DNA from 2 places in the Nocardia sp. NPDC060255 genome. Region 1 is predicted to be linked to the other one. Evidence: riboswitches for the same ligand, from Rfam matches in the RefSeq annotation. Region 1 holds a riboswitch; the other holds the start of a gene.

What was found. A riboswitch is a leader RNA that binds a small molecule or an ion and turns the genes downstream of it on or off. The one in region 1 is predicted to bind thiamine pyrophosphate.
Region 2: linked by a shared signal. The riboswitch ahead of ACFWF1_RS19720 (purine-cytosine permease family protein) and the one ahead of thiC (phosphomethylpyrimidine synthase ThiC) in region 1 are both predicted to bind thiamine pyrophosphate.

The regions. Positions count from the first base shown of each region.
Region 1 is NZ_JBHXAU010000001.1:53,437-56,841, reverse strand. It holds gene ACFWF1_RS00280 (YbhB/YbcL family Raf kinase inhibitor-like protein) at 1-415, shown strand, start outside; gene thiC (phosphomethylpyrimidine synthase ThiC) at 571-2,220, opposite strand; TPP riboswitch at 2,213-2,321, opposite strand; gene ACFWF1_RS00270 (lipase family protein) at 2,455-3,405, opposite strand, start outside.
Region 2 is NZ_JBHXAU010000010.1:61,446-64,850, forward strand. It holds gene ACFWF1_RS19715 (DUF72 domain-containing protein) at 1-596, opposite strand, end outside; gene ACFWF1_RS19720 (purine-cytosine permease family protein) at 613-2,001, opposite strand; TPP riboswitch at 1,998-2,113, opposite strand; gene ACFWF1_RS19725 (AbrB family transcriptional regulator) at 2,369-3,405, shown strand, end outside.

The sequences.
Region 1 (3,405 bases):
TGGGGATGACATCTCGCCACCACTGAAATGGGCAGGCGTCCCAGCGTCAACAGTCGAGCTGGTGCTCATTGTCGAAGACCCCGACGTTCCGTTGCCACGCCCGATCGTGCACTGCCTGGTCACCGGTATCGATCCGCAGGTGAACGAGCTCCCCGAAGGTGTCCTCAACCTCGAGCGCGGCCAAGTCTCGAACGACCTGCCGTTTCATATCGGCGTCGGCGCTTTCAAACGCCGGGGATATGCAGGTCCACGCCCTATCCCGGGACACGGTCCGCATCGCTATGTCTTCCAGATCTTCGCACTCGATACCACGAGCGGACTCAGAGGTGATGCGACGCTCGCCAAAACACTGCTTGCCATCAACGGGCACGTCATCGCCCGCGGAGAGCTGACCGGGACCTACGAACGTAGCTGAGGCCCTTGCACTTCCGACTACCTCAGCAGTGCAAGCAACACGCGCAACAGCACCGCCAACGACGTCAGCCCACTGGCCCCGAATCGACGTGTCGTCACGCCCGGCTCCCGCAGCTGCGCGGGAGCCGGACGTGTTGCTGGACGGGCGAACTCGACCTACGTGACGATCGGCAGGTAAACCGCGTTCCCGCTGTCGGCGAACTCGGCGGACTTCTCCGCCATCCCGGCCTCGATCGCCGCCACATCGGTGAGCTGGTTGCGGGCGGCGTACTCGCGCACGTCCGCGGAGATGCGCATCGAGCAGAACTTCGGCCCGCACATGGAGCAGAAGTGCGCGGTCTTGGCGGGCTCGGCGGGCAGGGTTTCGTCGTGGTATTCCCTGGCCGTGTCCGGATCCAGCGACAGCGCGAACTGGTCGCGCCAGCGGAATTCGAAACGCGCCTTGGACAATTCGTTGTCCCGGTCCTGTGCGTGCGGGTGCCCCTTGGCCAGGTCGGCGGCGTGCGCGGCGATCTTGTAGGTGATCACGCCGACCTTGACGTCGTCCCGATTGGGCAGCCCCAGATGTTCCTTCGGGGTGACGTAGCAGAGCATGGCCGTGCCCGCCTGTGCGATGATCGCGGCGCCGATGGCCGAGGTGATGTGGTCGTAAGCGGGCGCGATATCGGTGGCGAGCGGGCCGAGGGTGTAGAACGGCGCCTCCTCGCACAGCTCCTCCTCGAGCCGCACGTTCTCCACGATCTTGTGCATCGGCACGTGCCCCGGGCCCTCGATCATCACCTGCACGCCAAAGGATTTCGCGATCTTCGTCAGCTCGCCGAGGGTGCGCAGCTCGGCGAACTGCGCCTCGTCGTTGGCGTCGGCGATGGAGCCGGGCCGCAGGCCGTCACCGAGGGAGAACGTCACGTCGTACTTCGCCAGGATCTCGCACAGTTCCGCGAAGTTGGTGTACAGGAACGATTCCTGGTGATGCGCCAAACACCAAGCGGCCATGATGGATCCGCCGCGCGAGACGATGCCGGTGACCCGCTTGGCGGTCAGCGGCACATAGCGCAGCAGCACGCCAGCGTGCACGGTCATATAGTCGACACCCTGCTCGCACTGCTCGATCACGGTGTCGCGGTAGATCTCCCAGGTGAGCTTGGTCGGATCGCCGTTCACCTTCTCCAGCGCCTGATAGATCGGCACGGTGCCGACCGGGACGGGGGAGTTGCGCAGGATCCACTCGCGGGTCTCGTGGATGTTCTTGCCGGTGGACAGGTCCATGATGGTGTCCGCGCCCCAGCGGGTCGCCCACACCATCTTCTCCACCTCCTCGGCGATCGAGGACGAGACGGCCGAGTTGCCGATGTTCGCATTGATCTTCACCAGGAACTTCTTGCCGATGATGGTCGGCTCCAGCTCCGGATGCTTGTGGTTGGCGGGAATCACCGCGCGACCGAGGGCCACTTCGTCGCGTACCAGCTCCGGTGTCACACCTTCGCGGGCAGCGATGAAACGCATCTCGGGCGTGATGATGCCCTGGCGCGCCCAGGCGAGCTGGGTCGGCGGCCCGTCGACCTCGGGCTTTGCCCAGGTGTCACGCAATTTCGGTAGGCCCGACTCCAGATCGATCTGGGCTGTGTCGTCGGTGTACGGGCCGGAGGTGTCGTAGACGTCGAAATGCTCACCGTTCGTCAGATTGACCCGACGGACCGGAATGCGCAGCCCGTCCACCTCGGTGTAGTGCTTGACACTGCCTTCGATGGGTCCGGTGGTGACGGTGTCGATGATCTCGGAGCCGTCTTTGGACGTAGCAGTAGCCATGATTGTTCCTCCCTACGCCGGCATTACCCGGTCAGGTTCATACGGTCGACGGCCCTAGCCGTCCTCTCAGCCCGCTGGTGCGAGCCCCCGTTGGCGGTGTGAAATTTTCCAGGCCGAGACTACAGCCACATCCTGTGGGTCGCCCCATGATCGGACGAGCTCCGCCCCGCGGACCCGAAAAAGCTTGGCCCCCGACCGGACATTCCGGTCGGGGGCCAGGCAACGGGCGGGCGATCAGCGCTCGCGTGGGCCGATCGGGAAACCCAGCGCGCCGAAGGTGGCGTTCAGGTTGATCTCGATCTGCGTGAGCAGGGCGTTGAAGTCGGCCAGCATGGACACCACGTTGTCGGTGCGGCAGCCGACCTGGTCGGGTGCGTTGGGCGCGAGCCGCGCCTTCAGCCAGTTGAGCGTGCCCGCCATGCCGAGCGACGGCAGGCTCAGATGCTCGCTGAGATGATCGCGGGTATAGATGACGGACGCGCCACCGGCACACCACTGCTGGTCGAGCCGGTCATTGGTCCAGACCGGCACCGCTTCGTCGAAAACGCCCTGGTACAGGAAGATCGGCGCGGTGGGGATGTTGCGTCCGAGCACCGTCTGCTCGAAGGTCTCCTTGATCTCGGGAACCTGCAGGAAGTCGGGAATCGGAATGGTCAGCAGTCGCCCGTAGTCGACGAACATCTGGGTGACCGCGTTGCGCGGCAGGCAGGTGCGCTCGGTCCGGTCCATCAGCGCCTGCCCCTCGGGCGTCAGGTACCGGTCGGCCGCCTCCTTGAATTTCGGATAGGCCTTGCGCAGTGAGGAGATGCCGATGCCGATCAGCGACGAGAACATCGACCCGTTGACGTGCAGCAGCGACACCACATCCGAGGTCGGCGCGCCGAGGGCGATCCCCTTGACGTTCAGTTCGGGTGCGTAGGTCGGCTGCATTTCGGCGGCCCAGCCGGAGCCCATGCCGCCGCCGGAGTAGCCCCACAGGGCGACCGGGGTGTTCGTGCCGTCCAGGCCGAGCGGTTGGAAACCTTCGGCGGCGCGGATGCCGTCGAGGGTCAGGTATCCGGGTTCCTTCGGCACCGTGAGGTGACCGTCGAGTCCCTCGTAGTCCGGCACCGAGATCGCCCAGCCCTGGCTGATCAGCCCGGCGATCGCGATCAGTTCGCTCTGCGAGTGGATGCCCTCGAGCCC
Region 2 (3,405 bases), on a different contig from region 1:
ATCGGGAATTTGCCTGCGGTGTCGGCGATTACGAGCGCGATCCGGTGCTTGGTCAGCAGGTCGGTGAACTCCGGCGTGACGAAGCTGGGGTGACGGACCTCCACTGCGTACCGCAGCGGGCGGTCGGCGTCCGTGGTCGTATAAGCCGGATCCACCCGGTGGTCATGCTGTTTCGCGATGTCGGCGGCGTGCGTGGTGGTTCGGGGGAGATGACCGAAGAAGGTGTCGAGCACGTCCGGATCGAACTGGAAATTCGGCGGCAACTGCCAGAGGATCGGGCCCAGTTTGGGGCCGAGGGCGAGCAGGCCGGAGGCGAGGAAGTTCGCCAGCGACTCGTCGCCAGCGCGCAACCGCTTCATATGCGTGATGAATCTGCTGCCCTTCACCGCGAACACGAAATCGTCCGGCGTCTGACCCGCCCAGTTCTGATAGCTCGACGGGCGCTGTAGCGCGTAGAACGAGCCGTTGATCTCGACGCTGTTCATGTGCTGCGACAGGTACGCGAGCTCACGCTTCTGCGTCACACCCTCGGGGTAGAAGACGCCACGCCACGGCGGATACACCCACCCTGACGTGCCGATCCTGACCTCGCCCATCACTCCATCGTGGCAGCTAGGCGGATGCGCCGCCGGCTACCCTGTCCTGCCGCAGTGTCGCGACCCGCCCGACCGCCCACGCGACCACCAAGGCGACGAGGAACGACAGCAGTGACGCGCTCATCCACGCCTGCTTGGTGAAGTGCAGCTGCTCCTGGATGTTCACCCAGAAGTCGGTCCACACGCCGGCGTCGCCCGGGTTGATGAGCTGGTAGACCGAGAGCCCGGCCAGCCAGGCGAGGATCATGCCCCAGCGCGGCGGGGCGTCGTCGGCGGTGTTCCACTCGCCCTTCGCGCGCAGGAAGAAGTCGGCGACGAGCACGCCGAGCAGCGGCACGAACACCGAACCGATCAGGCCGAGGAAGCCGAAGTAGTTGGCCATGTTCAGCTGCAGCGCGAGCAGGGTGATCAGCAGGCCGAGGCCGATCGACAGAATGCGCCGGTCGACGCGCGGGGCGAGGTTCTGGATCGAGACGGCGGTGGAGTACACGTTGGCGAAGGACTGGTCGGCCTCGCGCAACACGAAGACGAAGAAGAACAGTCCGCCGAGGCTGACCTGCAGGAACGGCGAGTACTGGCCGTCGCCGGTGGCGCGCGCAAGCGCGAACAGGCCGAGCGTGTAGGCCACGATCTGCGTGACCGCATACGCCCCGCTGGCCGCGCCGAACGCCGTGCCGGTGCTGCGCGAGTGCCGGGTGTAATCGGCGGCGACCGGCACCCAGGAGATCGATACCGCGAGCGCCGCGTCGGTGGCGATCCAGAAGAGGTTCCAGTCCGCGCCGAACGGGCCGCTGCCGTGCGGGCCAGGGTTTGCCGACAGGTCCGGCAGGCCGGTGCGGAAGAACTGGATGTAGAACCAGATCAGCGCGATCACCACGCCGACCGTGACGAACCGGCGCAACATCCGCACCGAGCCGAGCGGCCAGATGGTCAGGACCGTGGTGAGCACCCCGGCCGCCACCACGTAGAGCCAGTGCGGACCACCACCGAACAGTTCGTCGGCCGCGTCACCGATGACGATCAATTCGAAGGTGCCCCAGCCGATCAGCTGGGCGATGTTCAAAACCGTTGGCAGATAACTGAGTTTCGCGCCGAACAGGCCGCGCAACAGCACCATCGCCGGCTTGCCGGTCTTCGCGCCCGGCACGGCCGCCAAGCCGAGCATCAGACCGCCGACGACGGTGCCGACGATCATCGCGAGGATGCCCGCGGAAATGGAGATCTGCGGTGCGCCGTCGGAATTCGGTGCCAGCACGGTGTACGCGCCGGAGAAGGCGATGAGGCTGACACCCAGGTTTGCCCAGAATGCGCTCTGGTCCCAGAAGGACAGCACCTTCGGGGCGGGCTCGTCGAGGGTGAAGGGGGCCTCGTGCCGTTCGGAGTTGTGCAGGGTCGATGCAGACATGCCCGAAACGCTCTTCCTACGCCGGCATTACCCGGACAGGTTCATGCGGTCGGCGAAGCGCTGGGGTTCGCCCTCTCAGCCCGGCCTTGCCCGAGCTCCCGCGGTGGGGGTGGTTCGGGCGAATCGTACACGCTGCGGCCCGGCGGCCCGGGCGATCCGGACAGCGAAGCTGGCAAACAGCTGTGAGCTGCGAGTTCGCTCGAGTTGCTACGGTGGATATCGGGTACAGTCCGAAGATCTGCGTGACTTAGGAAATGTCCGCTCTGAACAGGCAATTGGCGCCATGCGGCCGGGATCACACCGTCCGTTAACTTTGATAACGGAGTCGTTACTGTTTGTTCATTAGCTGGGGCAAGGATTACTAGGTATGACTCGGAGGCAAGTGATCGGATGGGTAGCTCTGCTGGCCTCGGTGCTTGCCGGGGCGGAGTTACTCAATCGAGTGCATTTTCCCGCACCACAGATGATCCTCGCGATCGTCGTCGGCGGCGCGCTGGCGTTGGCCGGGAAGTTGCCCGCGCCGATGCCTCGGCAATTGACCTGCGGTGTGCAGTCCATGCTCGGTGTGTTGATGGGCAGTTATCTGGAGATCTCGCTGCTGTCCAGCATCGGGTTGGCGCTGATCCCGGTGCTCGCGGTGACGGTGGCGACGCTGCTGATCAGCCTGCTGGTCGCGGTGGTGTTCGCCCGCTTCGCCCACGTGGAATTGCCGACCGCGACGCTCGGCCTGCTGGCCGGTGGTTCCGCGGCGGTGGTGGCGGTGGCCGACGATATGGACGCGGATCCGCGCCAGGTGGCGTTCATGCAATACCTGCGGGTCGCGCTGGTCGCGGTGAGTGCGCCCGCTCTCGGTGCGCTGCTGAACCACAGCGGCGATGGCATGAGCACCGAGCACGCGACGCTCGGCGCCTCGGTCACCAATCCTGATCTGCCGTTCTGGATGATCGTCGGCCGCGGTGATCAGGTCGCCGGGTTGTCCATCGCGGTCATGCTGTGCGTCGTCGGCACCAAGCTGGGCAAACGGCTCAGCCTGCCCAGCCCCGCGCTGATCGGGCCGATGCTGATGACCGCGGCGCTCACCGCGTTCGGCGTCAGCCACGGGTACGCGCCGACGAACCTGTTCAAGGATCTGCTGTTCGTGCTCATCGGCTTCGAGGTCGGCACCCGCTTCACCCGGACCGTCGTCCGCGAGATGGCACGGATGATCCCCGGCATGACGGTCACCATCGTCGCGCTGTCCGCCATCGTCGCAGGCCTGGCCTTCGCGGTCGCCACCTTCGTCGACCTCGAGCTGTCCGATATCTACCTGGCCACCACGCCCGGCGGTATCAACGCCGTGCTGGCCACCGCCGAGTCGATGGACGCCAACCTGCCGCTGATCACCTGTGTGCAGAGCATGCGCCT